2 regions of the Streptomyces tsukubensis genome follow, and region 2 is predicted to be linked to the other one. Evidence: riboswitches for the same ligand, from Rfam matches in the RefSeq annotation. Region 2 holds a riboswitch; the other holds the start of a gene.
The links. A riboswitch is a leader RNA that binds a small molecule or an ion and turns the genes downstream of it on or off. The one in region 2 is predicted to bind S-adenosylmethionine.

Region 1 (15,048 bases), 1.5 Mb from region 2:
CTGCACGGACGCGAGTCCGGCATCATCAAGCGGCTGCCGCACGGAGAGTTCATCGAGGTGCACGAGCCGCTCAGCCAGTCGGATCTGCACACCCTCACCGCGCACACCCAGCACCAGCCGCTCGAAGTCGGCCCCGAGGTCGACGAGAACGGCGTGCGCCGCAAGATCTCGCCCGTACAGAAGTTCCGCGCGAAGCTCAGCAAGGGCTTCTACGGCGAGGGGAACCAGATCCCCAAGGCCACGCGCGAGGAGTACGAGGAGATCGCCGCGGCCCATGGTCACGGCCATGGCCACGGTGAGCACGAGGAGGTCACCAGCGGCAAGCACTGACCGCTGACCGACCGCTGAAAGCGTCGCCACGGCAAGAGCCCCGTCCACTGCCCGGACGGGGCTCTTTGCCGTACCCGGCGCTGGATAGGGTGGGCGGTATCCCTTACTCACGATGGACCCGGGAGCGGACCATGAACGTTGTGACCCCGGCAGGCGGCGACAGCGTGGCGGCCCACTCCTGGCCGGCCGTACTCGACTCCCTGCTCACCAACCACGACCAGAGCGCGGACGCCACGGCCTGGGCGATGGACCGCATCCTGAGCGGGGAGGCGACCGACGCGCAGATCGCCGGTTTCGCGGTGGCGCTGCGGGCCAAGGGTGAGACCGTGGCGGAGATCTCCGGTCTGGTACGGACGATGTACGAGCACGCCCATCTGATCGACGTGCCCGGGCCCACGGTGGACATCGTCGGCACCGGCGGCGACGGCGCGAAGACCGTCAACATCTCCACGATGGCGTCGATCGTGGTCGCCGGGACCGGCGCCAAGGTCGTGAAGCACGGCAACCGTGCCGCCTCCAGCGCCTCCGGAGCCTCCGACGTCCTGGAGAAGCTCGGCGTCAATCTGGAGCTCACGCCCCGGCGGGTCGCGGAGGTCGCCGAGGAGGCGGGCATCACGTTCTGCTTCGCGGTGAAGTTCCATCCGGCGCTGCGGTACGTCGCGGCGGCGCGGAGGGAACTCGGGATCCGGACCACCTTCAACTTCCTCGGCCCGCTGACCAACCCCGCCCGGGTCGGGGCGCAGGCGACGGGCGTCGCCGACGCCCGGATGGCCCCGATCATGGCCGGGGTGCTGGCCGAACGGGGCTCGTCGGCGCTGGTCTTCCGCGGCGACGACGGCCTCGACGAGCTGACCACCACGGCGACGTCCCGGGTCTGGATCGTCCGTGACGGCACGGTACGGGAGGAAGCGTTCGACCCCCGTGACGTCGGCATCGACCTCGTCCCCGTCGAAGCCCTCCGCGGCGCCGACGCCGCCTACAACGCGGAGGTCGCGACCCGGGTGCTCGCGGGGGAGCGGGGGCCGGTACGGGACGCGGTCGTGCTGAACGCGGCGGCGGCGCTGGTCGCGCTGGCACCGACGGACGAGCCCCTGACGACCCAGATCGCGGCGGCGGCGGCGCGCGCGGCGGACTCCCTGGACTCGGGAGCGGCCTCGGCGACGCTGACCCGCTGGATCCAAGCCACGAAGTAGCCTCCGGCCCGGCCGAGGACCAGGGCCCCGAGCCCGGAGCCGCTCGGCCGGCGCCCCTCGGGTCCGCGAGACCCCGGGCGCCCCGGCCTTGCGGGCGAGCACCCCGCCCGGCCGGGCCTCGACGGCGAGCGCCGTGCTCGGCGGGGGCCGATTTCAGGCCGCAAGCCGTCCGTGGCTTGTCGCGCAGTTCCTCGCGCCCCTTAGGACCTCGACCGCACCCTGCCGGAGAAGAAGAGCCCAGGCAGCGCTACCGGTTCAGGGGCGGGGCGATCATGAAGGGGCGCGAGGAACTGCGCGAACGGCCCACGGCGGCTCGGAGCCGGAATTCGGCCCTCGCCGAGCTCGTCGCCGACTGCTTGGCGCGGTTGCGGCGGGCAATGAGCAGGGTCCCCGCCCTGTTCCGTCCCGGGCGCCCCGGGGTGCCGCCCCCTGATGCGTACCCGCGCCGAGGGACGGTCCGGATAGCGGACGGGGGTTGCGAGGTCGCAGGCTGTCGCATACGGTTTGGGCCAGGTCATGAGTGACAGCGACTACGGCCCCGGCCCGCTGTCCGGCAACCCTCCGTCCGTGGCGGGGTGCCCCGGGTGAAGACCAGGCCGTGGGCAGCGAGGCCCGCGGCAAGCGCGGACCCCTGCGACACCCTGGGGTCCTGGTCCTCAAGGGAGCAGCCTCGTGAGCAAGCGAATGCGATAGGGCTTCGTAGCCCCTTCTTCAGCACATCCCCGTACCCCGGAACGCCGTGCGCCCGAGCACCACGCGCCCCTTCCGTCTGCCGTGCGGGGCCTTTGAAGCCTTCATTCCGCCTGCCCTCCCGGGAGAGTTCGTCATGTCCGCATCCGTGTGTCCGCAGCCCGTCGCCACCACCGCCACCGCCGCGACCACCCCCCTCCCCGTACTCGGCAGCGATGTCACCGTCCCGCTCGTCACCGGCGGCGAAGTGACCTACGCCGCGCTCGACTACGCCGCCAGCGCCCCCGCCCTCCAGCGGGTCTGGGACGACGTCGCCGCCTACGCGCCGTACTACGGCAGCGTGCACCGGGGCGCGGGCTATCTCTCCCAGCTCTCCACCGACCTCTTCGAGAACAGCCGCCGCACCGTCGCAGAGTTCCTCGACTGCCGCGACGGCGACCAGGTCGTCTTCACCCGCTCCACCACCGACTCCCTGAACCTCCTCGCCGCCGCACTCCCCGCCGACTGCCAGGTCTTCGTCTTCGAGACCGAGCACCACGCCTCGCTGCTGCCGTGGAGGGATGCCCGGGTGACCTACCTCAACGCGCCGCGGACCCCCGGCGATGCCGTCACCACCCTGGAGCGGGCCCTCGCGGACCGGGACCCGTACGGCCCGGCGCTGGTCTGCGTCACGGGCGCCTCCAACGTCACCGGCGAGCTGTGGCCGGTCAAGGAACTCGCGGCCGCCGCGCACGCCCACGGCGCCCGGATCGTCCTCGACGCCGCGCAGCTCGCCCCGCACCACCCGGTCTCCGTCCAGGAACTGGACGTCGACTGGGTCGCGTTCTCCGGACACAAGCTGTACGCGCCCTTCGGCTCGGGCGTCCTCGCGGGCCGGTCCGACTGGCTGCGCGCGGCCGATCCGTACCTCGCGGGCGGCGGCGCCTCCCGCAAGGTCGCCCGCCGCGCCGACGGCGGCGTCGAGGTGGAGTGGCACACGACGGCCGCCCGCCACGAGGCCGGTTCACCGAACGTCATCGGCGTCTATGCGATCGCCGCCGCCTGCCGCGCCCTCACCGAAGCCGGCTTCGACGGTCTGGTCGCCCGGGAGCAGGCGCTCGTCGCCCGCGTCCGCGCCGGCCTCGCGGAGGTCCCGGAGGTCAAGGTCCTCTCCCTGTTCGGCGACGACGCCCCGCGGGTCGGTGTGATCTCCTTCGTCGTCGAGGGCTGGAACAGCTCCCACTTCGCGGCCGCGCTCTCCGCCGAGTACGGCATCGGTGTCCGCGACGGCCTGTTCTGCGCCCACCCCCTGGTCCGCACCCTGCTGGGCAGCGACCCGCAGGACCCGGGTGAGTGCGGTGCCCCCGAGGCCGAGCCGGGGGAGCGGTCGCTCAACGCCATCCGGGTCAGCTTCGGCGCCGGTACGCCCGACGAGCACCTGGACCGCTTCATCGGCGCCGTCCGTGAGCTGGTCACCGACGGCGCCCGCTGGACCTACCGCACCGAGGACGGCAGGTGCGTCCCGGACCCCGGGACCGTGCCCGCGGCCACCGCGCCGACCGGCTGACGCTCCGGGATCCGCGTCCCGATCAGCACCATCCGCAGCGCCCGCTCGGTCGCGTCGGTGAGGAACTCCCCGCCGCGGCCGAGGGCCTCGGTCAGGGTCACCGGAGCCGGCAGGATCGCGCTGTACGCGTCCACCCCCGCCGACCGCACCTGGTGCGCGCCCTCCCCGATCGTGCCCGCCAGGGCCAGCACCGGACGGCCGTACCGCTTGGCCCGCCGGGCGACCTCGGCGGGCACCTTGCCGCGCGTCGTCTGGTGGTCGAGCGCCCCCTCCGCGGTGAGCACCAGATCCGCCCGGGCCAGCCGGGCGTCGAGGTCGAGATGGTCGAGCAGGACCTCGAACCGGGGCAGCAGCAGGGCGCCGAGCGCCGCGAGCCCCGCGCCGAGCCCGCCGGAGGCGCCCGTCCCCGGGCCCTCGTACAGATCGGCCCGGACGCCCAGATCGCGGGTGAGGACGTCCGCCCAGTGCTCCAGCGCCGCCGACAACTGCTCGACCTGCTCGGGCGTCGCCCCCTTCTGGGGGCCGAAGACCCGGGCCACCCCCCGCTCACCGCAGAGCACGTTGAACGGATTGCAGGCGACCCGGATATCGGTACGGCCGAGCCGAGGGTCGAGACCGGAGACGTCGATCCGGTCCAGCCGGAGCAGCTCCCGTCCGCCGTACGGGAGTTCCGTGCCGTCCGCGGTGAGGAGCCGCGCCCCGAGGGCCTGGAGGGCGCCCGCACCGCCGTCGGAGGTGCCGGAGTCGCCGCAGCCCACCAGGATCTCCCGGGCGCCCTCGTCGAGCGCGGCACGGATGAGTTCACCGACGCCGTAGGTCGTGGTGGCGGCCGGGTCCCGCAGATCGCGCGGCACCAGCGACAGTCCGGCGACCGCGGCCATCTCCACCACGGCCGTGTACTTGTCGAGCATCGCGAAATGCGTGGCGACCGGCCGGCCCGTGGGCCCGGTGGCGGTCAGCCGGACGAGCCGCCCGCCGGCCGCCGCGGCCAGCGCCTCGGCGGTGCCCTCCCCGCCGTCCACCAGGGGGATGAGGTCGATCTCGGCACCGGGCACCACCCGGCGGACCCCGGCTGCGATGGCGTCGGCCGCGGACTGGGCGGACAGGGACTCCTTGAAACCGCTGGGTGCGACGGCGAAACGGGTCAGCATCGTATGAACTCCCGGTACGGGTGAGGAACAAGTGAGGGTGAGGGGGGCGGACCGGCCGCGGCTCAGGGGGTGACGGGAACGCCGACCAGCGGCCAGACCGCCACCGCGAACAGCAGCACCAGCGCGGCGGTCATGGGCGCCAGCACCGCGGACATCCGCAGCAGATCGCGAGGGGTGTACGTGGGGATATCCGGTATGTCGGAGTAGAGGGTGACGGGCTTCGCGGAAGCGGGCAGCGTATGGCAGAACCCGGCGGCCGCCGTGGACGCCAGCGCCGCCGCCACCGGATTGACCCCGGCGCCCACGGCCGCCGCCACGACCAGCGGCACCAGCACCGACGAACGCGCCGAACGGGACTGCAGAACGAGGTGCGCCAGCGTCGAAACGATGACCACGACGGCCAGGAAGGCCCATGCGGGCACATCCAGCGGCACCCCGCCGACCAGCCACTTCGCGGCCCCGGAGTCGGCCAGCGCCACACCCATCGCCATCGTCGCGGCCATGAAGAGCAGCATCGACCAGGGCACGGTCTTCAGCGCGTCCTTCAGCCTGACGGTCCCCAGCGCGGGCGACGCGGCGACCACCGCGCCGATCAGCGCGACCACGGCCGGCGGCACCCGGTGCAGCGGTTCGCTGCACCACAGCGCCACCACGGTGGCCAGCAGCAGCGCACAGCGCGCCTCCGCCTGCGACCAGGGCCCGGTCACTGGAGCCTCGGTGTGCTCCTGGATCTGCTCGGCGGTGATGTGCACGGGGCCGGTACGGTCCGCCCGCTTCGTGGTCGTGAACAGCACCACCTCGGCGGCCAGATGGGAGGAGACGATCGCCAGCGGCAGCCCGATCAGCAGCCACTCGGCGAAACCGATGCTCTCCCCGGTGGCCTCCCAGAGCACGGACACGGTGATCAGATGGGCACCCGCACCGATGAGGGTCGCCACCGCGGAGAGCAGGATCACCGTCGGGAACAGCAGCGCCAGCATCACCACCAGCCGCTTCCGGTCGGACAGCGCCTTCGCCAGCGCGATGAACACCGGCAGCGCGAGTGCGGCCCGCCCGGAGGTCGCGGGCACTGCGAAGGCCGTGACCACCAGCGCCGCGGTGGTCAGATGCACCAGTTGGCGGACCGTTCGGGCGCCGGTGACCAGAAAGGCTGCGGCCCGGCCGGCGAGCCCGGTCCTGGCCACCGCGGCGGCCAGGACGAAGGCGCAGATCAGCAGCCAGACGGTGTCGTCGCCGAGGGTCCCGAAAAGGGTGTCACTGGTGATCACCCCGGTCGCCGTGAGCGCCAGCCCCGCACCCAGCGCGATATAGGTGTCGTCGATCGGGGTGCCGATCCACGCGCAGGTGGCGATGGCGAAGACGCCGAGGGTGATCCGGGCGTCGCCGCCCAGTCCGGGGAAGTTGCCGGGAACGACGAGCAGCGCGCAGATGCTGAGCGCCACACAGAGGGTCGCGGCCTGTCGCAGGTTCAGTGTCACGGAATAGAGGTTTCATCCGCGCGGTGAGCACTTCATGAGCCGATGATGAAAGGAACTTCACCAAGCCGTACGGCCGGGAGCGCATCGCGGCACGGGGGGTGACGCGCGAAAGCCGTACGGCGTGTTCACCGTACGGCTCCCGATGGATGCGCCCCCTGCCGCGCCGGGTTCACTCCGGCAGGCGGTAGCCCATGCCGCGGACCGTCTCCACCCGGTCGGCCCCCAGCTTCTTGCGCAGCGCCCGGACGTAGACGTCGACGATGTTGGACCCGGGGTCGAAGTCGTACCCCCAGACATGGGAGAGGATCTGCTCCCGGGACAGCACCTGCCCCGGATGGCGCAGGAAGAGTTCGAGCAGCACGAATTCACGGGCCGTCAGATCGACCATCCGCTCCCCGGAGCGGGCCCGGCGGGTCCGCAGGTCGAGGGTGAGTTCGCCGTTGCGCAGCACGGTGACCTCCGGCGCCCGGGCGGCCGTGCGCAGCCGCAGCCGCACCCGGGCCAGCAGCTCCTCGAAGCGGAACGGCTTGGTCATCCAGTCGTCGGCGCCGCCCTCCAGACCGGCGACCGTGTCCCGTACGGAGTCCCTGGCCGTCAGCACGATCACCGGCACCGACACCTGGGCCTCGCGCAGTTGGCGCAGCACGGTGAAGCCGTCCCGGCCGGGCAGCCCGATATCGAGGACCACCAGATCGAAGCCGCCGGTCACGGCGTAGTCGTAGGCCGCGTCCCCGTCGTGGACGACGCTGGTGGTGAAGCCGTTGGCGCGCAGTCCCTTCTCCACGAACGACGCGATGCGTTCCTCGTCCTCGACGATCAGTATCCGGCTCACGGGGTCGCTTCCTTCTGGAGTACGAGAACGAAGGTGGCGCCGCCGCCTTCGGTCGGGCGCAGTTCGACGTGCCCGCCGTGCCCTTCGGCGATGGCCTTGACGATGGCGAGCCCCAGCCCTGCGCCGGTGGCCCGGGAGCCGCGACGGGCGGTGCCGCGCCGGAAGCGCTCGAAGATGACCTCGGCGTCCTGGGGCTGTACGCCCGGCCCGCTGTCGGCGACGTACAGCTCGATCCGGTCGCCCACGTCGCGCGAACCGATGCTGACCCGCTGCCCCATGACCGTGTGCTGGACCGCGTTCTGCGCCAACTGCACCATGGCCTGGGTGATCCGCTGCGAGTCGAGCATGACCTCGGCGTCGACCGCCCCGGCCAGCTGCCAGTCCCGTTCCCCGAGGGCCCGCGCCTTGACGAACACATCGGCCGTCAGCTCCCCGGTCTGGACCGGCTCGGGGGTGATGAAGTCCGGCCGCTCCGCCTTGGCGAGCAGCAGCAGATCCTCGACGATCCGGCTCATCCGGTCCAGTTCCTCCATCACGATCCGGACGGTCTCCTCCCGCTCGGCCGGATCGTCGCCCATCAGCTCCAGATGGCCGCGGACGATGGTGATGGGGGTACGGAGTTCATGGCCCGCGTCGTCGACGAACTCCCGCTGCGCCGCGAACGCCCGCTCCAACCGGTCGAGCATGGCGTTGAAGGTCTCGGCGAGCGCGGCGATGTCGTCGCGGCCCTCGACCGGGATGCGCTGGGTCAGGTCCTGCTCGGTCAACTGGGCGGCGGTGGTACGGACGAGCCGTACGGGACGGAGGATGCGGCCGGCGACGACCCAGCCGATGCCGGTGGTCATCAGCAGGGCCACGCCGGATATCGCGAGCAGCATATGGAAGACGTCGGTCGCCTTCTTCTGTTCGCCCGCGGGGTGGATGGCGACGACGAACGCCGCTTCGGGATGGCCGTTGGGCGACTCGATGGGGACCTTCGCCCAGCGGATGTCGCCCTCTGGGCGTTCGAGGACGGCGGCGGAGTCGCCGGAGCTGTAGATCTCCTGCCGGGAAGGTTTGTCCTCCACGAGGGGGTAGGCCATTCCGTGGTCCCGGCTCTGCTGAATCTTGTTGTGACCCTCTGTGGGGTTGAAGACCAGACCGAGGAGTTCCTCGTCGGGATCCGGATACTGCCGGGTCAGGAAGGTCTTCAGCAGTTGGCCGGGATCGGTGAAGGGCTGCCCGGTGGCGGGATCGCGACCGTGCTCGACAAAGCTGGCGAATTCATTGGTTTCCTGCACCAGAAGACCGTTGATCCGGTGGTCGGCGTCGCGCAGCAGCGCCGACCGGGTCGCCAGGGCCACCGCGGCGAGTGCCACGGCCATGACTATGAGCAGCCAGAGAAGGATCCGGGCCCGGGCCGAGACGGTCCGGGCCCGTGCGGTGACCCAGCGGCGCAGTGGTTCAGCCGTCGTCACCGAAGTCGTCGCCTCCCGGGCCGTCGTCGTCCCCGCCGTTGTTGCCCGGTGCGGGCTTGGTCGCACCGCCACCCGTACCGCCGCCCGTAGTGCCTCCGGTGCCGCCTCCGGTGGCTCCGCCGTTCGTGGCCGGCCGGTCGGTGACCGGGCTCTGCGAGGGGGTGGCCGGGGGAGCGTCGTCGTCGCCCGGGTTCTCGCTCACCGGGGGCGCCACCGTCTCGTCGCCCTGTGTCGGGCCGGGGCTGCCGGCCGTCCCCGTGGGGCCGCCGGGCGATTCGGACTCCAGCTTCACCTTCGGCGGGACCTTGGGGGTGTCGGAGCTGTCGGTGAGGGCGTAGCTGGTCACCGCGATCCCGAGGGGGATCGCGACGACGGCGATCAGGGCCGCGATGCGGTGGGAGAAGAGCATGGTGTCGATGGTGGGAGCCGCAGGGCGTCATCCGGATGAGAAGAAGATGAAGAATTCCTCATCAGAAGGTTTCCTGCAGGGAAAGCTGCTGGTGGCGGGGGTGCTGTGACCACTGTGACGGGGGCCACGGGGCGCTCCGGAGGATCGGCCGGACGGGCCCGGGCCCGTTGCCGGGGGTCAGGCGTCCAGGCCGATGGCGAACGCGGCTTCCAGGTCGTGCTGGGAGTACGTACGGAACGCGACATGGGTGTCGGTGCCGAGGACGCCCTCGACCTTGCTGATCCGGCCCGGGATCACATCGGCGAGGTTCTCGTGCCGGGGCACCCGGACCATGGCGATCAGGTCGTACGTCCCGGTCACCGAGAAGACCTCGCTCACGTTCTCCAGCGCCGCGATCTCGTCGGCGATCTCGGGGATGCGGTCCACGCTGGTCTTGATGAGCACGATCGCGGTGATCACGGTTGGCTGTCTCCCTCGGTGGCCGCTGCTGGTGCCTTCACTCTAGCCGGACGCCGGAAACGTCCCCACGCGTAGAGGAAGCCGATCGCGAACCCCACCAGATGCGCCAGATAGGCCACCGCGGGCGAGCCCTGGCCGAGCCCCGTCGCCGCGAGCCACTGGAGTACGAACCAGAACACCAGCACCAGCCGGGCGGGGAAGCGCAGCGGAAGGAAGAAGAGGAACGGGAAGAGACTGGTGACCCGGGCTTTCGGGAAGAGGAAGAGAAAGGCCCCGAGCACCGCCGAGATCGCCCCCGAGGCGCCGACCAGGGTCTGTTCGGAGTCCGCGTTGGCGACGGCGTAGGCGGCCAGCGCCGCATAGCCGGCCCCCAGATAGAAGAGGGTGAACCGCAGTCGCCCCAGGTGTTCCTCGGTCATGGCGCCGAACACGTACAGAAAGAGCATGTTCCCGAGGAGATGCAGCCAGTTGCCGTGCACGAACAGTGCGGTGAGCGGGGTGAGCAGGGCGCCCGGTGTCCCGTCGACGAGCGCGGCGGGGATCACCCCCCAGCGGGCGAAGTACGCGCCCTGGGCCGCGGTGAGGGCCTCCCCGGTGCCGTAGGAGCGGTTGAGCCCCGATACCGGGCCGATGAGGAAGACCGCGCAGCAGACGGCGATCAGCGCCCGGGTGACGGCCGGAGCGCGGGCGTCCGGGGGATCTGCGCCGGGGGCCGCCGTTCCGGGCGTAGGAGCGTCTCCGTCCTCCGGTGGACGCACCGCTCCGGTCGCGGTCGTACGGCACGCTCCGCGCGGTGCCCGCCGCGCCGCCGCGTCGAGCGCACGCCGGGCCGCCTGCTGCCAAGGACTCACGGGGCAAATAATGGCGTAAGGGCTGCAAACGGTACAGAGTGCCTCGCCGTGTCACCGTACCCCCGCGAGGCCATAGAGTTACGGGCAGTACACCCGCAGTTCGACGGCGCACCGCGGTGACCGGACCAACCGCACGAACCGCAAGGATCAGACCGGATGCAACCCGTGACGAACAGGACGGACGGAACGATGACGACGGTGCCCACGCCGACGGCCGACACCCGCTGGCGCTGCACGCTCTGCGGCAACCTGACCCGCTTCGATGTGACCCGCTCCTCCAAGGTCGTGGAGTACGTCCATCTGGACCTGGCCGGAGAGCCCGCCGTCGAGGAGCGGGAGGTGCTCAGTGAGACCATCGACTCCGTGCGCTGCCGCTGGTGCAACGCCGTGGATCAGATCGAGCTGGTGGACAGGCCCGGCGCGACCTCCTGAGCGGAGGCTGCCGGGTCTCGGTTGACGGGTAGTGGGGTGACGGATCGTGGAGCAGCCTGAGAGCGGCGCCCAACCGGCCGGGCCGGCCGGTGACGCCGCGGAGGCGCTCGACCGGCCGTTGCCGGAGGGTGTCCGGCGCAGGGTCGTGGCCCTGGTCGCCGACGCCTTCGGCGGGCTGACCGTGCCGGAGCTGCCCGCCCAGCTCCGGCAGTACGCCCGCTTCACCCCCTCCCGGCGCGCCCGGCTCGCGGGCAACGCGATGGCCGCGGCCCTGGAGAGCGACCCCGTCTTCCGCCAGCGCATCGGTGACCGGATCACCAGCGCGCAGCCCGAGCTGTGCGCCGCGCTGGCCGCCGGTGCCCCGCCGGCCGCCGCCGATCCGCTGGACGTGGCCGCCGCCGCGTACATCGTGCGCCCCACCGGATGGGTGAAGCTGGTGGCCGCCGCGGGCGAGGAGGCCCAGCGCGCGGACGCCGAGCGCGCCGACGAGGCCGGACGGCTGGAGCTGGAGCGGCTCCGGGACGAACTGGCCGAGGCCCGGACCCTGACCCGCAGCGAGACCGAACGGCTGCGGACGGAGCTGGAGACGGCCCGTAAGGAAGCGGAATCGCTTCGCCGGAAGCTGCGCAGCGCCGAGAGCGATATCAAGCGCGGTGAGGCCGCACTGCGCCGCGCGGGTGCCGAACTGGACACGGCCCGGGCCGAGGCGGCGGCACAGGTCTCCGCCGCCGAGAGCGAGACCCGCCGGCTCAAGGCCCGGCTCGGGGAGGCCGAGGCGAGTGCCGAGGCCGGGCGCCGGGCCGCCCGCGAGGGCCGCTCCATCGAGGACATGCGGCTGCGGCTGCTGCTGGACACCGTGCTCGACGCCGCCCAGGGGCTCCGCCGGGAACTGGCGCTGCCGCCCGCCTCCGTCCATCCCGCGGACACCGTGGACGCCGTGGAGCCCGGCCGGATGTCCCCCAAGGACATCGCGGCCCGCGCCCTGTCGGAAACGGATCCGGCCCTGCTCGACCAGCTGCTCGCACTGCCCCAGGTCCATCTGGTCGTCGACGGCTACAACGTCACCAAGACCGGCTATCCGACGATGCCGCTGGAGAAGCAGCGGCTGCGGCTGCTCGGCGGGCTCTCCGTACTCGCCGCCCAGACCGGGGCGGAGATCACCTGTGTCTTCGACGGCGCCGAACTGGCCGCGCCGGTGCTGCTCGCCCCGCCGCGCGGTGTACGGGTCCTGTTCTCCAAGCCCGGGGTGACCGCCGACGAACTGATCCGCCAGATGGTACGGGCCGAACCGCCGGGGCGCCCCCTGGTCGTCGTCTCCACCGACCGCGAGGTCGCCGACGGCGTCGCCAAGGCCGGGGCCCGCCCGGTGGCTTCGCTGCTGCTGCTCAAACGGCTGTCCCGGGTCTGAAACCCGACACCCGGACCCGATTCCGGACCATCATCCCACCGTTGGGGTTGAACGCCCCGATTTCCGTGCAGTACACCCCTTTTGATGGCTCCTGAGGTCCTCCGGTACGGAACGGACGGTCAACTACCCCTGACACAGGGTGGGGCGAGGGTAAAAGAATGCCCGGACGGCCGGAATTTTTCGGATGAGGATTTGAACTGATCACAAGAGTGTCACTAGGGTCGGGCCTCGAACCTTCGCACGGTTGATCGCCCAGCCGGGGTGACAGCGAAGAACCGCCGAATTCGCCACCGACGGCCGTTTCACGGGGGAGCCGCTCGGAGCGCAGCCGGGGACCCGTGTCCCCTTCCGGCAGGCGGTGCCGAGGAGAAGGAGCCCGCCTCCGTGGCGTCCCACCGTCGTGCCAAGCAGCCGGGCCGTACCCGCGTCACCGTTCTCACCGCGACCGCCGCCGCGGCCGTCGCGCTGACCTCCCAGAGCGCCAACGCCGCCCCGCAGCCCAGCAAGAGCGAGGTCAAGGCGAAGGTCGACAAGCTGTACGAGGAGGCCGCCCAGGCCACCGAGAAGTTCAACGGCGCCAAGGAGCAGCAGACCAAGCTGCAGCAGCAGGTCGATGCCATCCAGGACCGGGTCGCCCGCGGCCAGGACGAGCTCAACACCCTCCGCAACAACCTCGGAACGGTCGCCGCCGCCCAGTACCGCTCCGGCGGTATCGACCCGGCGCTCCAGCTCTTCCTCTCCTCCGACCCGGACACCTACCTCGACAAGGCGTCCGCGCTCGACCAGATCGGCAGTCGGCACAGCGACGCCATCGACCAGATGCAGGAGAAGCGGCGCAACCTCGCGCAGCAGCGCAAGGAGGCCCAGGGCAAACTCACCGACCTGGCCGAAGCCCGCCAGCAGCTCGGTGCCAAGAAGCGCGAGGTGCAGGCCAAACTGGGCGCCGCGCAGAAGCTGCTGAACACCCTCACCGCCAAGGAGCGGGCCGAGATCAAGCAGGAGGAGACCCGCGCCAACCGGGCCTCCACCAGCGCCCGCCCCGACCTCGGCAAGACACTGCCCGGGTCGAGCACCGCGGCGGCCGCCTTCGCCGCCGGCCAGAGCAAGATCGGCAAGCCGTACCTCTGGGGCGCCACCGGCCCCAACTCCTTCGACTGCTCCGGCTTCACCTCCTGGGCGTACAAGCAGGCCAACGTCAAGCTCCCGCGGATGTCCCAGGACCAGGCCAACGCCGGTACGCGGATCTACAAGCAGAGCGACCTCAAGCCCGGAGACCTGGTCATCTTCTACGGCGACCTGCACCACGTCGGCCTCTACGCGGGCAACGGCCAGGTCCTCCACTCGCCGCGCTCCGGAGCCGTGGTGCGTTACGAGTCCATGAACAACATGCCGTTCCAGTTCGGCGTGCGCGTCGGCTGACACCCGCCGCGGGCCCGTTCCCGCGCCACACCCGGGCATGCCGCCCGATCGGGCGAATCTCCGCCCCCCGGACTGATACCGCGCCCCGCCGTTGACCTGTGGTCTCCCGGCGGGGCGCCGCCGTATCCGCCCGTACCGCCCGCGCCCGCAGGGTGATGGCCCGGCTACTGTCTGCCGCGCACGAATCCCCGTACGCGGAAGGAGCGCGCTCCGTGGCGTCCCATCGACGGTCCCCACAGCCCGGCCCCACCCACGGTGCCCGGCTCACCGTCCTCTCCGCGGCAGCCGCCGCCACGGCCGCCGCCGCGCTCGGCGCCGTCCCGGCGGGCGCCGCGCCCGGCGAACCCGCGACCCCCCAGTCGGCCCGCGCCGGGGTCGACCGGCTGCTGGCCGACGCCGAACGCGCCACCGAGGAGTTCAACCGGGCCGACGAACGGGCCGGGGAGCTGCGGCAGCGCACCAGAGCCGCCCAGGACGCCCTGGCCCGCGGCCAGGAGCGGGTCAACCGGATGCGCGGCGCCCTCGGCGCGGTCGCGGGCGCCCAGTACCGCTTCGGCGGCACCGACCCGGCCCTGATGCTGCTGCTCTCCTCCGACCCCGACACCTTCCTGCGCCGCGCCGAAGTCCTCGACCGGATCAGCGCCCGCCAAGCGGGCACCCTCAACGCCTATCTCCACGCCCAGCGCGAACTGGCCCAGCAGCGCGCCGAAGCCGTCCGCGACCTCGCCGAACTGGAACGCTCCCGGGCCGCCGTCGCCCGCCACAAACGGTCCGTCGAACGGAAACTCGCCGCGGCCCGCAGGGTCCTGAACACCCTCCCCGACGGCGAACACGACCCCTACGCCCGCGCCTCCCGCTCCGCCCGCGGCCCGCTCCTCGCACCCGGCGACGCCGCACCCTCCGCCCGCGCCGCCGCCGCGGTCGACGCGGCCCGCAGCGCCGTGGGCCGGCCCTACATCTGGGGCGCCAACGGCCCCTCCGGCTTCGACTGTTCCGGCCTCACCCAGTGGTCCTACGCCCAGGCGGGCGTCGGACTGCCCCGTACCTCACAGGCCCAGCGGTACGCCGGACAGCGGGTACCGCTCTCCCAGGCCCGCCCCGGCGACCTCGTCGCCTACCGCGACGACGCCAGCCATATCGGCATGTACGTCGGCAACGGACAGGTCGTCCACGCGCCCTACCCCGGTGCCGCCGTCCGCTACGATCCGGTCGGCATGATGCCCGTCTCTTCGGTCACCCGGGTCTGAACATCCGGCCGCCCGGCCCCGCGTTCCGTACGATCAGCCGCGTGGCGGTGCACGGAAGGCCGGACCGGACCCCTGAGGGCCGGCCGAGCGGACGGAACGAACAGCCGGGGCGGCGACGGGCCCTGGCGCTCTCCCTCGCCCTGGTG
Region 2 (15,048 bases):
AAAGGAGACCCTGTGGCATAGACCTCTGCAAAGACTTGGTGAACAATCGCACGTCATTCCGGGCGAGTTCGAAGGGACCGAGAGGCTCCCGCGAACCGTGTGCCCCCCGGAACAGGAGACCGCGCGAAGCAGCGCGAGCGGCACCTCACCTCGGCCCGCGGCCGTACCCGCGGCGGGCTCCGGCAACCAGATGGGGAACCCTCTGTGCGACAGCACCTCTTCCGAAACGGACGCCGGCCAGGATTCCGGTACGGCCGGACGGCGGCCGCGGCCGTGGCCCTGGGGCTGACCGCCGGCCTCACGGGCTGCGGGTCCGACGGGCCCTCCCACACCACGCTCACCCTGGTCGCGGCCGACTACGACGTGGACGGCGGCCAGAGCAGCAAGGAGTACTGGGCGAAGCTCGCGGCCCGCTTCGAGGAGAAGAACCCGAAGATCGACGTCGATGTGCACATCGAGCCCTGGACGAACGTGGACCGCAAGGTCCAGGACATGGTCAAGGCCGGGAAGGCGCCCGATATCGCACAGATCGGCGCCTATGCGGACTACGCCGCCGCGGGAAAGCTCTACAACGTCGACCGGATGCTCTCGCTGCAGACCGCGGCGAACTTCCTGCCGCCCCTCGCCAAGGCCGGAGAGCACCGCCGGACACCGTACGGAATACCCTTCGTCGCCTCGACCCGGCTGCTCTTCTACAACAAGAAGCTGTTCGAGGAGGCGGGCATCGAGAAGGCCCCGGCCTCCTGGGACGAACTCCGCGACGCAGCGGAGAAGTTGAAGGAGAAGACCGATGCCGAATACCCCTTCGCGCTGCCCCTCGGGCCCGAGGAGGCCCAGGCCGAGACCATGAACTGGCTGCTCAGCGCGGGTGAGTCGTACACGGTCGGCGGTGGCAGCTACGACATCAACTCCGCGCGGAACATCCAGACCGTCTCCTGGGTGAAGACGAACCTCGTCGACCGGAAGCTGACCGGGCCCGTCGCCCCGGCCGAACTCAACCGGAAGATGGCCTTCGCGGCGTTCGCGCGGGGCGAGGTGGGGATGCTGAACGGGCATCCGTCGCTGCTGCGGATCGCCCGGAAGGCGGGAGTCGACCTGGGTACGGTGCCGATACCGGGGCCCAAGGGCACTCCGTACAACGCCATGGGTGTCGCCGACTGGATCATGGCGTTCAAGGAGAACGGCAACCGCGTCCAGGCCGGGAAGTTCCTCGACTTCGTCTTCAGCGACGAGAACGTACTCGCCTTCGCCGGGCAGAACAATCTGCTGCCGGTGACGGTGTCCGCGTCCCAGGCCATGGAGGACGATCCGAAGTACGGGGATCTGAAGAACTTCCTGGAGCCGCTGCCGAAGTCCGTCCTGCCGCCGGTCGGCAAGACGTCGTGGGCGGCGGTCAGCGCCGAGATCAAGCAGTCCATCGGGAAGGCGGTCGCCCCGGGCGGCAATCCGAAGGCGGTGCTGGACGCGATCGACCGGGTGGCGGAGCAGGCGGACATCAAGAGCGGCGAGTAGGCGAGGGAAGGCGAGCAGAAGACGGGGAGGGGAGGGCGGGGCGTGCTCCCGCAGGCCGGAAGGCCGGGGTCCGCTCCCGCAGGCCGGGATGCCGGGTGTCGGACCCGGGGCCTATGTTGGATCGTATGAACGACCCCGCCGCTCCCCCTCCGGACGCCGCAGGCTCCCCGGCTCCCGGCCTCCCGGACCGCGACCGGGCCGTCCTCGCCATGGAGCGGCGGTCCTGGAGCGGGCCCGGTGCCAAGGAGCGGGCCGTGCGGGAGCAGCTCGGGATGTCGCCCGTCCGCTACTACCAGTTGCTGAACGCCCTGCTCGACGACCCCCGGGCGCTGGCCCACGACCCGGTGACCGTCAACCGGCTCCGACGTGTCAGAGACGAGAAACGCACACGCCGATAGGGTCTGTCGCATGGGTAGCTCTCCGCACTTCCCGGATGCTTCACCGTCACCCGGCCACGGTCTGCCGCGGCCGTCGACCCCGGCCGGCCGGGACGGGCTCGCCGCGCTGCTGGCCCGGCCCGAGAAGGCCGTGATCGCCCTCGACTTCGACGGCACCCTCGCCGAGATCGTCCCCGATCCGGAGCAGGCCCGGGCCCATCCGGGCGCGGCGCCCGCGCTCGCCCGGCTGGCGCCCCTGGTCGGCGATGTCGCCGTGGTGACCGGCCGTCCGGCCGGTGTCGCGGTGCGGTACGGCGGCTTCGCCGGGGTCGACGGGCTCGCGCATCTCGTCGTACTCGGGCACTACGGCTCCGAACGCTGGGACGCGGTCAGCGGTACGGTCAACACCCCGGCCCCGCATCCCGGTGTGGCGGCGGTCCGCGCCGAACTCCCCGGCTATCTCGACCGGTTCGGCGCCTGGCACGGCACGTGGATCGAAGAGAAGGGGCAGGCGGTCGCGGTCCACACCCGGCGGGCCGAGGACCCCGCGGCCGCGTTCGAGGCCCTGCGGGAGCCCCTCGCGACCCTCGCGGCCCGGCACGGACTGGTCCTGGAGCCGGGCCGGATGGTCCTGGAGCTGCGGCCGCCCGGGATGGACAAGGGCGTCGCGCTCGCGGAGTACGTCCACGAGGTCGGCGCGGAGTCCGTGCTGTACGCGGGGGACGATCTGGGCGACCTGCCCGCCTACGCGGCGGTGGAGAAGCTCCGCTCGGACGGTCTCGCGGGTGTGCTGGTGTGCAGCGGGAGTACGGAGGTCACCGAGCTGGCGGACCGCGCCGACCTGCTGCTGGCGGGTCCGGCGGCGGTCGTCTCCTTCCTGTCGTCCCTGGCGGACGCGCTGGGACCTCAGGGCTGAGCCCCCGGGGCTATGCCTCCGGGGCCAGCGCCTCCAGCTGGTCCAGGAACCACCGCTGCGGCGGGAGGGCCGTCGCGGCGGCGGCGAGGCGGGCGGTGCGGTCCGCCCGTACCTGCGCGGGAAGGGTCAGCGCCTCGTGGAGCGCCGCCGCCGTCGCGATCACGTCGTACGGGTTCACCACCAGCGCGTCCGCGCCCAGTTCCTCGTACGCCCCGGCCTCCCGCGACAGCACCAGCGCACAGCCCGCGTCCGAGACGACGGGGATCTCCTTCGCGACGAGGTTCATACCGTCGCGGATCGGGTTGACCAGGGCCACGTCCGCGAGCCGGTAGGCGGCCAGCGAACGGGCGAAGTCGTCCTTCACATGGAGCACGACCGGGGTCCAGCCGGGCGTCCCGTACTCGTCGTTGACCGCGTCGGCGAGGCGCTGCACCTCCGCCGTGTAGTCGCGGTAGACGGCGAGGTCCTGGCGGGACGGGTAGGCGAAGGCGACATGGACGACCCGTTCGTGCCATTCGGGGCGGGTCGCCAGCAGATGCCGGTAGGCCAGCAGACCCCGGACGATGTTCTTCGACAGCTCCGTACGATCCACCCGGACGATCGTCTTCCGGTCGGGGCCGCCGATCTGCTCGCGCAGGGCCGTCATCCGTTCCTCGACGTCGGGGCGGTGGGCCCGCTCGCGGAGGAAACCGGCGTCGGCGCCGAGGCCGTGGACCCCGATCCGGGTGCCCTTGAGCGCGTCGGGGCCCAGCACCTCCGTACAGCAGGCGGTGAAGGCGTCGGCCCAGCGGCGGGTGAGGAAGCAGGTGCGGTCGGCGCCGAGGAGTCCGCGCAGCAGCTGCTCCGCGATGTCGTCGGGGAGCAGCCGGAAGTAGTCCGGGGGTGCCCACGGGGTGTGGGAGAAGTGGCCGATGCGCAGGTCGGGGCGGAGTTCCCGGAGCATTCCGGGGACCAGCGCGAGGTGGTAGTCCTGGACGAGGATGGCCGCGCCGTCGGCGGCCCGGTCCGCGAGCGCTCGGGCGAAGGCGCGGTTGTACGTCTCGTACGACCGCCACTGGCGGCGGAACCCGTCGTCGAAGACGGGCTCCAGCGGGGTCTGGTACAGCAGATGGTGGATGAACCACAGCACCGAGTTGGCGATTCCGTTGTACGCGTCGGAGTGGACGTCCGGGTCGATGTCGAGCATCAGGACGCCGTCCTCGCCCCGGCCGATGCCGCGCCGGACGGCTTCGCGGTCGCCGTCGCCGAGGGCGCAGCAGACCCAGAGGGCGTCGTCGCGGGCTCCGATGGCGGAGAGTCCGGAGACGACGCCCCCGCCGCCGCGTTTCGCGTCCAGCGTGCCGTCGTCGCGCAGGGTGTAGGAGACGGGTCCGCGGTTGGACGCCACGAGCACCCGGGCGGAACCGGGGGCGGGTGAGCGGTCGCGGGCAGCGTCGGCCGGGGCGGCGGGGGGCTCGGGGACCATGTCGCAACACCTAGCCTTCCGGGCGCCGGCTCAAACGTCCGTTCGCCCGTCGTGGCGCGGTTCACGCCGTCCGCGCGCCGCGACGACGGCGATCGCCCCGGCCGCGGCGAGGGCGGTGGCGAGGCCGCCGAGCAGCCAGATCCGCTCGCCGTCGCGGCTGCGGCCGGTGGGTGCGAGGACCGGTGCCCCGGGGGCGCCGACGGCCGGAACCGCTCCCGCGACGGTGATCCGGGGGACCGGGGTCACGGCGCGGGGCGCCCGGTGGACCGGGACGGGCCGTCCGCCGGGGGCGGTCCCCGCGGCGGGGGCGCGGGTGGGATAGAAGGCGGGGCGAAGCTCGGCGGCGGGGCCGGGTGCCGCGGCGGGCGCCGGAACCGTCTCGGCCCGGGCGGCGGGACCGGGCGCCGCTACGGGTCGGGCGGCCGGGCGGGGCGCCGTCCCGGCCTGTCCCTCCCGGCCGGACACCGCGTCCGTGACACCGGCGGGACCGGGCGCGACGGCGCGGCCCGGGTCCGGAAGGACCCGTACCGCTTCGGTCCCGGCGGCCGGGCCCGGCGTGTCCGCGCGGGCGATCGGGGCCGCCGGGACCACCAGGACCACCAGGGCCAGCAGTCCGGCCAGCTTCACCGCGCGGCCCCGGACCCGTCCGGGGCCGCGCCTGCGGCCCGGGCGCCGTGCGGGCGGTCTGCGGTACGGGGCACGGCCGCGTGGGATGTGCGGACGTACGGAGACGGGCGCCGCCGCCGGGGCCGAGGGACGCCGGGGCTGCGCAATACGGGTATAAGTCATACATAAGATATTCAGCCCTTTGACTGGGAAACCGGCGCTTATGCCGCGCGACGCGCCGCATACTCACCGATCTCGCGCATCGGCGGCCGCTCCTCCGTGTCCACCGCATGGGTCCGCGGTACGAACCCGTCCGCCCCCCGCTCGAACTGCGTCAGCACCGGCCGCACCAACTGCCCCCGGGACAGCCGCAGTTGCGCCGTCCGGTAGATCGCCGCCGCCATCCGGCCCAGCGCCCGTCCGTCCTGGTGACGGTGCTTGCGGGAACCCACGTCCACCTGGGCCAGCGCATCCAGACCCACCGTGTGCAGCGCGTCGACGAGCAGCGCCAGCTCCACCCCGTAGCCCACGGGGAAGGGCAGCCGCTCCAGCAGGGAGCGGCGGGCCGCGTACTCACCGCCGAGCGGCTGCACCACCCCCGCCAGCTGCGGCCAGTGCAGATTGAGCAGCGGCCGCGCCACCAGCTCGGTAACCCGGCCACCCTGGCCTGCGGCTTCACCCAGCGGCCTGTCGTACATCGCCTTGACGAACTGCACCTCGGGGTCGGTCAGCAGCGGGCCGACGATCCCGGAGACGAAATCCGCCGAGAAGTCCCGCAGATCGGCGTCGACGAAGCAGACGATGTCACCGCGGGTGACCATCAGGGAGCGCCACAGCACCTCCCCCTTGCCCGGCAGCGCGGGTATCCGCGGCAGGATCGCGTCCCGGTGGACCACCCGCGCCCCGGCCGCCGCGGCGACCTCCGCGGTCCGGTCGGTGGAGCCCGAGTCGATCACCACCAGCTCGTCGACCAGCGGAACCTTCTCCATCAGCTCCCGGCGGATCACGGTGACGATGTCACCGACCGTCGCCTCCTCATCGAGCGCGGGCAGCACGACGCTCACCGTCGGTGAGGGCGCGGCCGCCCGTTTGGCCGCGAGCAGCGCCGGAAGCGGGCGGTCCGCCGCCGACCAGGAACGCGTCGCCAGCCAGCGCTCTACCTCTTCGAGCACGTGCTCTACTCCTCAACCGTCGGGATGCCTCCCACGTCCTTCCGGGCGTACGGGAGGGGGGGTCCGGGTGCCTTCCGTGCGCGTCCGGACGCGCCCGTGTGATCCATCTCGCGGTACGGACGACTATCTCAACCGTCCGGACCTTCAGTTACAGTCTTGAACAACGCGGATGACCGTCGCATGTCGGGGTCCGGCGTTCAACTTGCTCAACAATCAAATACCGCTCATCCAGAGGGGCAGAGGGAAACGGCCCGTTGAAGCCCCGGCAACCCTCCAGCCGGTCTCCGTCGTGACAGTGCGATCCGCAGCAGCGGACAGCGCCCGTCCACGCCGCGAGGCTCCCGGCTAGGGAAGGTGCCAAATCCGTCTCATGGCGAGATGCGCCATGAGGAAGATGAGGAGAAAGGGCCTCGCCTCCATGGCTGCGCAGACCGTCGCAAGCACCACCGACACCACCACCGCCCCCGCCGCCCCCTCAGTGGATCTCGGTCCCGCCGTCGCGCTCTCCTGTCGCGAGTGCGGAGAGCGCACCCCGCTCAGTCCGAGCTTCGCCTGTGCCTCCTGTTTCGGTCCCCTGGAAGCCGCCTACGAGCTGCCCACCGGAGACCCGGAGGCGCTGCGCAAGGCCATCGAGGCCGGCCCGGAGAGCATCTGGCGTTACGCGCCCCTGCTGCCCGTCCCCGCCGACGTGGCCGACAAGCCCAATCTCAACCCCGGTTTCACCCGGCTCGTGAAGGCCGACCGGCTCGCCGCCGAGCTGGGCGTCACCGGTGAGCTGTATGTGAAGGACGACTCCGGCAACCCGACCCACTCCTTCAAGGACCGGGTCGTGGCCATCGCCGTCGAGGCCGCCCGCGCCTTCGGCTTCACCACCCTCTCCTGCTCCTCCACCGGCAACCTCGCGGGCGCCGTGGGCGCCGCCGCCGCCCGCGCCGGGCTGCGGTCCTGCGTCTTCATCCCGCACGACCTGGAGCAGGGCAAGGTCGTCATGGCTGCCGTCTACGGCGGCGACGTCGTCGCCATCGAGGGCACCTATGACGACGTGAACCGTTTCTGCTCCGAGCTGATCGGCGACCCGATCGGCGAGGGCTGGGGCTTCACCAACGTCAATCTGCGGCCGTACTACGCGGAGGGCTCCAAGACCCTGGCGTACGAGATCTGCGAGCAGCTCGGCTGGCGGATCCCGGACCAGATCGTCGTCCCGGTGGCCTCCGGCTCCCAGCTCACCAAGATCGACAAGGGGCTCCAGGAGCTCATCAAGGTCGGTCTGGTCGAGGAGAAGCCGTACCGGATCATCGCCGCGCAGGCCGAGGGCTGCTCGCCGGTCTCCGCCGCCTACAAGGCGGGCCACGACGTGGTCCGGCCGGTGAAGCCGGACACCATCGTCAAGTCGCTCGCCATCGGCAACCCGGCGGACGGTCCCTATGTCCTGGACATCGCCCGGCGCACCGGCGGTGCGGTGGAGGACGTCACGGACGAGCAGGTCGTCGAGGGCATCAAGCTGCTCGCCAGGACCGAGGGGATCTTCGCGGAGACCGCGGGCGGCGTGACGGTCGGGGTGGCGAAGAAGCTGCTGGAGTCGGGGGTGCTGGACCCCGCCGCGACCACCGTCGTCATCAACACGGGCGACGGGCTCAAGACGCTGGACGCGGTCGCCGCGACCAGCGGCCCCACCGCCACCATCCGGCCGAGCCTGGACGCGTTCCGCGCGGCGGGTCTCGCCACCCACTGACCGGCCGCAGTCCCGGCAGCGCCCCGGCCGCTGACCCGCCGGGGCCGTCCGGGACCTCCCGCCGCCGCTTCCGACCGCCGAGCCGTCCACCGAGCCCGGGCCACCGCCCGAGGAAGGCACCACCCATGAGCGTCAACGTTCGCATCCCGACCATCCTGCGCACCTACACCGGCGGACAGGCCGAGGTGGCCGCCGAGGGCGCGACCCTCGCCGAGGTCATCGCCGATCTGGAGAAGAACCACGCGGGGATCTCCGCCCGGGTCCTGGACGACCAGGGGAAGCTGCGCCGCTTCGTCAATGTGTACGTCAACGACGACGACGTCCGGTTCGAGCAGGGGCTGGAGACCGCGACCCCCGACGGCGCCGGAATCTCGATCATCCCGGCAGTCGCCGGCGGCTGACCGCCCGGCTCCGCACGCGGGCGTACGCCCCCGCCGGCGGCCCCGGGCCCCGCGGTCCGCGGCGCTGACCCTCGGTCATCGAAATGGCCCCCTCCGTAAGACAAACGGAGGGGGCCATTCTGCATGGTTGAACACGCTAGAGTTGGGGAAGGCCCGGTGATCATCCACCCATGGCCAGGTATGAGAATGCGCCCGGGCTCGATAAGAAGCAGCCAATGTGCAGGCGCACTCTGTCTCATAGATTCCTTTTGTCCGGTCGGACTTGCCCCGGAATTTCCTGAATTCAGGAGAATTACCCGATAGTAGCCTTCCGGATTTCCCGCCCGATTGCCCTGTTGCAGAGGGCAGTTGTGCAGATACATTCAGCCGCGGTCGACGCGTTCCGGCGCACACCTGTGAGGTCGGGTGAGCTCAGACCCGGGTCCGCGAGGTGCGGTCCTGTGCAAGGGCCAGTAATAGGGGAGTTAGGCATGGCTCAGGGCACCGTCAAGTGGTTCAACGCGGAGAAGGGGTACGGCTTCATCGCGGTCGACGGTGGTGCGGATGTTTTCGTCCACTACAGCGCGATTCAGATGGACGGCTACCGCACCCTGGAAGAGGGGCAGCGGGTCGAGTTCGAGATCTCGCAGGGCCAGAAGGGCCCGCAGGCCGATATGGTCAAGCTCTCGGCCTGACCGACTCTTCCTTCCGCGCGCTTGCGCGTCGACGCACGCATACGCTCGCACGCAGACGCATTCAATAGGGTCCGCATCCCGCTCACCGGGGTGCGGGCCCTGCGCGTTTCCCGCGACTGGAGCGCCGTTCCGCCCGCCGCCGGACCCCGCCGCCGGAGCCTCGCCCGCACCCGCCCCGGACCCCGTCCGCACCCGCCCCCTCGGGCGGTACACCAGGAGCGGCCTTGCACTCTCGGGTGCCGAGTGCTAATCATTGGCGTTAGCACTCTCCCAGTGAGAGTGATAACAAAGGGCCGAGTCGGTGAGGCTCGCCGGGCGTGCGGCGCATGGAGCGGCACGGTCCGGCAGGCCGTCCGTCGCGGGCGCAGGCGCGGTCCGAAGAGCTTCCTACTCCAGTCCGTGGAGGACACTTCACATGGCAAAGATCATCGCGTTCGACGAGGAGGCACGGCGCGGTCTCGAGCGCGGGATGAACCAGCTCGCCGACGCCGTCAAGGTCACCCTTGGCCCCAAGGGCCGCAACGTCGTCCTCGAGAAGAAGTGGGGCGCCCCCACGATCACCAACGATGGTGTGTCCATCGCCAAGGAGATCGAGCTGGAGGACCCGTACGAGAAGATCGGCGCCGAGCTGGTCAAGGAAGTCGCCAAGAAGACGGACGACGTCGCCGGTGACGGTACGACCACGGCGACCGTTCTGGCCCAGGCGCTGGTCCGCGAGGGCCTGCGCAACGTGGCCGCCGGTGCCAACCCGATGAGCCTGAAGCGCGGTATCGAGAAGGCCGTCGAGGCCGTCTCCGGTGCCCTCCTCGAACAGGCGAAGGACGTGGAGACCAAGGAGCAGATCGCCTCCACCGCCTCCATCTCCGCCGGCGACACCCAGATCGGCGAGCTGATCGCCGAGGCCATGGACAAGGTCGGCAAGGAAGGCGTCATCACCGTCGAGGAGTCCCAGACCTTCGGTCTGGAGCTGGAGCTCACCGAGGGTATGCGCTTCGACAAGGGCTACATCTCGGCGTACTTCGCCACCGACATGGAGCGTATGGAGGCCGTCCTCGACGACCCGTACATCCTCGTCGTCAACTCCAAGATCTCCTCGGTCAAGGACCTCCTGCCGCTGCTGGAGAAGGTCATGCAGTCCGGCAAGGCGCTGCTGATCATCGCCGAGGACGTCGAGGCCGAGGCCCTGTCGACGCTGATCGTCAACAAGATCCGCGGCACCTTCAAGTCCGTCGCCGTCAAGGCTCCGGGCTTCGGCGACCGCCGCAAGGCGATGCTGAACGACATCGCCATCCTCACCGGCGGCACGGTCATCTCCGAGGAGGTCGGCCTCAAGCTGGAGAACGCGGGCCTCGACCTGCTGGGCCGCGCCCGCAAGGTGGTCATCACCAAGGACGAGACGACCATCGTCGACGGTGCCGGTGACAGCGACCAGGTCGCCGGGCGGGTCAACCAGATCCGCGCCGAGATCGAGAACTCCGACTCGGACTACGACCGCGAGAAGCTCCAGGAGCGCCTGGCGAAGCTGGCCGGCGGCGTGGCCGTCATCAAGGCCGGTGCCGCGACCGAGGTCGAGCTGAAGGAGCGCAAGCACCGCATCGAGGACGCCGTTCGCAACGCGAAGGCGGCCGTCGAGGAGGGCATCGTCGCCGGTGGTGGCGTGGCCCTGCTGCAGGCCTCCTCGGTCTTCGACAAGCTGGAGCTCGAAGGCGACGAGGCGACCGGTGCCAACGCCGTGAAGCTCGCGCTGGAGGCCCCGCTGAAGCAGATCGCCGTCAACGCCGGCCTGGAGGGCGGTGTCGTCGTGGAGAAGGTGCGCAACCTGACCCCCGGCCACGGTCTGAACGCCGCGTCCGGCGAGTACGTCGACATGATCGCCGAGGGCATTCTCGACCCGGCGAAGGTGACGCGCTCCGCGCTGCAGAACGCCGCGTCGATCGCCGCGCTGTTCCTGACCACCGAGGCCGTCATCGCCGACAAGCCGGAGAAGGCCGCTGCGGCCGCTCCGGGCGGCATGCCGGGCGGTGACATGGACTTCTGATCCCGGGATCTCCCAGGATCGGCAAGGCCGAGTCGGCGAGTGAGCCGAAGGGGCGCGTCGTGGTCTGGAAGGAGAACGCGCGCAGGCCGCGAGGAACGAGTGGCCGAGCACGATCGACTGAAGAACACGGCTGAAGCGCCCCGGAGGCGAACCGAGCCGTAAAAGCGGAGGGCGGTACCCCCACTCCCAGGGGGGTACCGCCCTTCGGCGTTGCTGCTGTGCTCCGGGGCCGGTCCGGGTGGTGCCCGGACCGGCCTGCCGGTTCAGCGGACGTCGACGTAGTCCGAGGCGCCCGCGGCGTCGTAGTGCCGGGAGCTGCCGGTGTAGGTGAAGCGCCAGTAGCCGTCGGCCCCGGCGCGGACCTTCATGACGGCCTTGCCCTTGGCGTCCGCCCGGACGTGTCCGGCGATGGACCACTTGGTGCTGCCCTTCGGGAGGAAGGACAGCGTCGCCCAGTGCTGGGCCAGGGGCCGCCAGGTGCTGCCGCTGCGCTCGGTGAGCGTGGCGGCGACGGTGAGGGTCGCGCCCTTCTTCACCGGCTCGGGGGTGGCGTTGGCGGTGGTCAGCCGGGTGGAGATCCGGGACAGCGGTACCGGGGACGTCGCTGTGCCGACGAACTCGGCACTGGTCGATGTGGCCAGCCGGTAGTAGCCGTTGCCGCCGCGTGCGGTGAAGTTGAAGGTGTTCCACTGCGAGGAGCTGATGGAGACCTCGCGGCTGGCGAGGGTCTTCCAGGTCCGCTTGTCCGCCGAGTGCTCCAGCCGCAGGATCTGCGAACCGTAGGCGTGCTCGCCGGTGATGTAGGTGGTGCGGAGCGTGCCCTTCGCCGTCACCGTGCCGTTGCTCGCCAGCGAGAGGCCCGGCCGGATGGTGACCTCCTGCGGCACCTCCAGGTTCCCTCGGGTGGAGCCGTTCTCGTAGACCCCGTCCCCGTAGACGGACCAGGGCGAGTTGTACTCGGCGCCGGGCGCCGGGGTGAGGGTGACGCTGAAGTTGCCCTGGGCATCCGTGGTCATGGGGGCCCGGTTCCCGGTGACGGTCGCCTGGAGGTCGATCCCTCCGGCGGGCCGTCCCTCGTGGGTCGCCCGGCCGGTGAGGGTGACCTTCTGCCCGGGCAGGACCCGCTTCTTGTCCGGGGCGGCGGTGATGTCGATGGTGCGCCAGTCCGGGGAGATGAATCCGCTCTCCGCGGTGAGGGTGTCGTCGACCCCGTTCTCCCGCATGGTGTGCCGCAGGTTCACCACCCTGTTGTACCGGGCGATCGGGAGGAGGGTGCTGAAGGTTCCGTCGGCACCGGTGGTAACGGTGCCCGCCGGGTCCGGAGTGGTGTCGCCCGAGTAGTCCCCCAGGGACAGGCCGATCTCCCGGCCGGGGAGCGGAACCTGGTCGTTGGAGCCGGGCTGCACGGCGACCAGGGTGCCCTTGACCGTGGTGCCGCGGGTCTCCCAGGTGGGCCGGGCGCTGCTCAGCCCGGCGGCGTGAAGCCGCATGGTGAAGTCGAGGGTGCCCGCGTTCTGCCGGGTCGACCGGGTGCCGGTGCTCTCCTCGGCCGTGACGTCGATGGCGTACCGGCCGAGTTGCGGGATGGTGCCGTCGTCCTCGGTGAGCTTCAGCAGCCCGGCGGCGGGGACCTGGTAGCGGCCGGAGCCGGGGGCGGTCTCCGCCAGGTCGGGGACCTCCGCGACGACGGTGCTGCCGTCGCGGACGACCGCCGACACCTTGGTGATGGTGGCACCGGGGGTGTCCGTCCAGGCGCCGACGGTGAACGAGCCGCGCTGCTGCGGGTCCGTGACGGCACTCCCGATGCCGGGAGCGGCGGCCGCCTGGGCGGCCACGGCCGGGGCGGCGCCCGCCGCCAGGGCGAGCGCGGCGGCGGAGGCGACGAGGGAGAGCGCCATGGGCCGGCGCGTGATCAGATCAGCGCGCGTCAATGTAGGTGTCCTTGGTCTCGGAGTAGAAGTAGCCGTTCATGGGCTCGGTGACGGCGGCCCAGGTCCCGTCGCTGTAGACCGGCGCCTTCAGGCTGTAGACGCCCTTGCTGTTGGTCTTGCCCTTGACGGACCAGTACCACTGGTCCTGGCCCTTGGGCTTGACGAGGACCATCACCTTGGCGCCGGGGTGCGCGATCCACTTGCCGTTGACCTGGCGCTGGACCGTACCCGAGACCGTCATGCTGCCGTTGATCTTGGGGCGGGTGGTCGAGTACTTGTGGCCCACGAACCGGGTGAGGTAGCGGCTGAGGAACTTGGGTGCCGCCGAAGCCGCGACGAACCGGTCGGACTCGATGTGGAAGAAGCGGTAGTAGCCGCGGACGTAGCCCTCGGTCTGGAGGCTCACCCGGCACTCGTTGGTGGTGTAGTGACCGGCGGTGACGCCGGTCATGTTGTACCAGGTGCGGCCGTCGGGCGAGTACTGGAAGGCCACGCTCTCGCCGCTGCAGTCGGCGCCGTAGACCCTGGCGCTGGCCGTCACCGTGCCGAACGCGTCGATGCTGTACGCGGGAGAGCCCAGGGTGATCTTCTCGGGTACGGCGATCGCGCCGGTGTCCGCGGCGTCGGACGGCACATGCGCCGACGGCCTGACATAGGTGTAGAGCTCACCGGAGAAAGTGGCCTTCGCGGTGTACGAGAAGGAGCCGTCGGCAGCGGACTTCCCTGTGCCGAGCGGTGTCTTGGCGTACGAGTCCCAGTACCAGGGCGCCGACAGCGACGACAGCACGGGGGCGTCGGCGTAGGGCTTCCAGCCCTCGTTGGTGAGCTTCTCGACCCGGCCCTTGACCGTGAACGCCTGGCCCTTGTGGACCCGCCGCTTGTCACTGTCCGCCTGGATACGGACCTTGGTCTTCTCGGCCCAGACGGAGGGCAGGGCGGCGGCGGGATGGGCGACGGTGTCGGTGACGCCCGTCTCCAGGTACGCCTCGCCGCCGGTGATCCGGCCCTCGGGCGCGACGTTGACGGAGAACTTCCCCTGGGCGTCGACTTCCGGGCGGTACTCCAGAGTCACGGGCTTGGTCGGCCACTCGCGATCCACCTTGACCCGCACCTGCACCGGCATGCCCTGGCGGGCGGGCCCGGTGGTACCGGTGGACGGGTCGAAGGTGGTGGCGGTGCCGGACAGCACGGTGACCGGGTTGTTGAGGTCCGTGCTGGTGCGGTCGAAGGCGACCGTGGCGACCTTGGCACGCTTCAGATAGGCGAAGGTGCCGATGGTCTGCTGCTGGAGCGTGCCGCCGGGCAGCCGGTAGTCCACCCGGACCGGGTAGTTCCCGAAGGCGGTGCCGTCCGGGAGCTTGAGCGCCTCCCGGCTGGTCCAGGTGTTGCTGCCGTCGTCCGCGAGCTGCTCGTCCTCCAGCAGGACGGCCGCGTCGGGCTGCGTGGACGCGAGGACGGACGCCTTCACCCAGATCGCGTTGGACGGCAGTCCGACGGCGAGCTTTCCGTCGACCGTGGTGGTGACGGAGGACACCGCCGCATGGGCGGCAGGTGCCGTGACGACGACGGGCACGGCGACGCCCGTCGAGAGTGCGATGACGGCTGCCGTACGTACGAAAGCACGCGGCAGCTTGCGCGTTGAGCGCGACAAGGGACCCCCCACAGGTCAGCAAGAGGCGGCGGGCCGCCGGGGGCCGGCCGCGGGGCGACCGCGCGAGAGTGCTGCGGATCGCTAGGAAGCACGATAACGGTGTGCTGAAAGTGTTTTACCGGCAAGGGTGCCCCGGTGACCAGCCCTTAAGGCCGGTAATGGGCCCCTGAGACCGGCCGGTTTCCGCTGCATCCGGAGAATGACGGCCGGTACGGGGCCATGAGACCGCAGACAGACACAGGGTCGGCTCCCCGGATGATTCGCAGTCATCACCGGGTCGGGCAGGGTCGTTCGTGTCCCGAACCCCTGCGGAAGGAACCTTTCCGTGAAGGCAAGACGCCTGGCCCCCGCCGTGGCGGCGGCGAGCGCGCTGGTGACCCTGGCCCCGGCTGCGGCCGTCGCCGCCCCGGGCGGCGCCCGCCCCTCCCCGGCGGCCGCGCCCCTGTCCGTACCGGTGTCGTGGCAGCGCTGCGGCCCCGACAGCCCGGCCGACTTCGAGTGCGGCACCGTACGGGTGCCCCTGGACTACCGGAATCCGGCCGGGAAGAGGATCGACATCGCGGTCTCCCGGAT

Region 1: linked by a shared signal. The riboswitch ahead of B7R87_RS07200 (aminotransferase class V-fold PLP-dependent enzyme) and the one ahead of thrC (threonine synthase) in region 2 are both predicted to bind S-adenosylmethionine.

The regions. Positions count from the first base shown of each region.
Region 1 covers NZ_CP020700.1:1,939,076-1,954,123, reverse strand. Annotated here, with positions in the region: gene qcrB (cytochrome bc1 complex cytochrome b subunit) at 1-330, shown strand, start outside; gene trpD (anthranilate phosphoribosyltransferase) at 462-1,523, shown strand; SAM riboswitch class IV at 2,036-2,153, shown strand; gene B7R87_RS07200 (aminotransferase class V-fold PLP-dependent enzyme) at 2,350-3,759, shown strand; gene B7R87_RS07195 (glycerate kinase family protein) at 3,687-4,910, opposite strand; gene B7R87_RS07190 (SLC13 family permease) at 4,973-6,388, opposite strand; gene B7R87_RS07185 (response regulator transcription factor) at 6,558-7,220, opposite strand; gene B7R87_RS07180 (sensor histidine kinase) at 7,217-8,677, opposite strand; gene B7R87_RS34385 (hypothetical protein) at 8,664-9,086, opposite strand; gene B7R87_RS07170 (Lrp/AsnC family transcriptional regulator) at 9,264-9,545, opposite strand; gene B7R87_RS07165 (rhomboid family intramembrane serine protease) at 9,542-10,207, opposite strand; gene B7R87_RS07160 (hypothetical protein) at 10,586-10,828, shown strand; gene B7R87_RS07155 (NYN domain-containing protein) at 10,875-12,236, shown strand; gene B7R87_RS07150 (C40 family peptidase) at 12,621-13,655, shown strand; gene B7R87_RS07145 (C40 family peptidase) at 13,868-14,902, shown strand; gene B7R87_RS07140 (hypothetical protein) at 14,944-15,048, shown strand, end outside.
Region 2 covers NZ_CP020700.1:3,431,522-3,446,569, forward strand. Annotated here, with positions in the region: gene B7R87_RS13535 (ABC transporter substrate-binding protein) at 205-1,512, shown strand; gene B7R87_RS13540 (DUF3263 domain-containing protein) at 1,638-1,910, shown strand; gene otsB (trehalose-phosphatase) at 1,921-2,805, shown strand; gene B7R87_RS13550 (alpha,alpha-trehalose-phosphate synthase (UDP-forming)) at 2,816-4,270, opposite strand; gene B7R87_RS13555 (hypothetical protein) at 4,301-4,897, opposite strand; gene B7R87_RS13560 (glucosyl-3-phosphoglycerate synthase) at 5,098-6,048, opposite strand; SAM riboswitch class I at 6,270-6,449, shown strand; gene thrC (threonine synthase) at 6,467-7,780, shown strand; gene B7R87_RS13570 (MoaD/ThiS family protein) at 7,906-8,181, shown strand; gene B7R87_RS13575 (cold-shock protein) at 8,652-8,855, shown strand; gene groL (chaperonin GroEL) at 9,271-10,893, shown strand; gene B7R87_RS13585 (hypothetical protein) at 11,157-12,824, opposite strand; gene B7R87_RS13590 (hypothetical protein) at 12,811-14,475, opposite strand; gene B7R87_RS13595 (alpha/beta hydrolase) at 14,801-15,048, shown strand, end outside.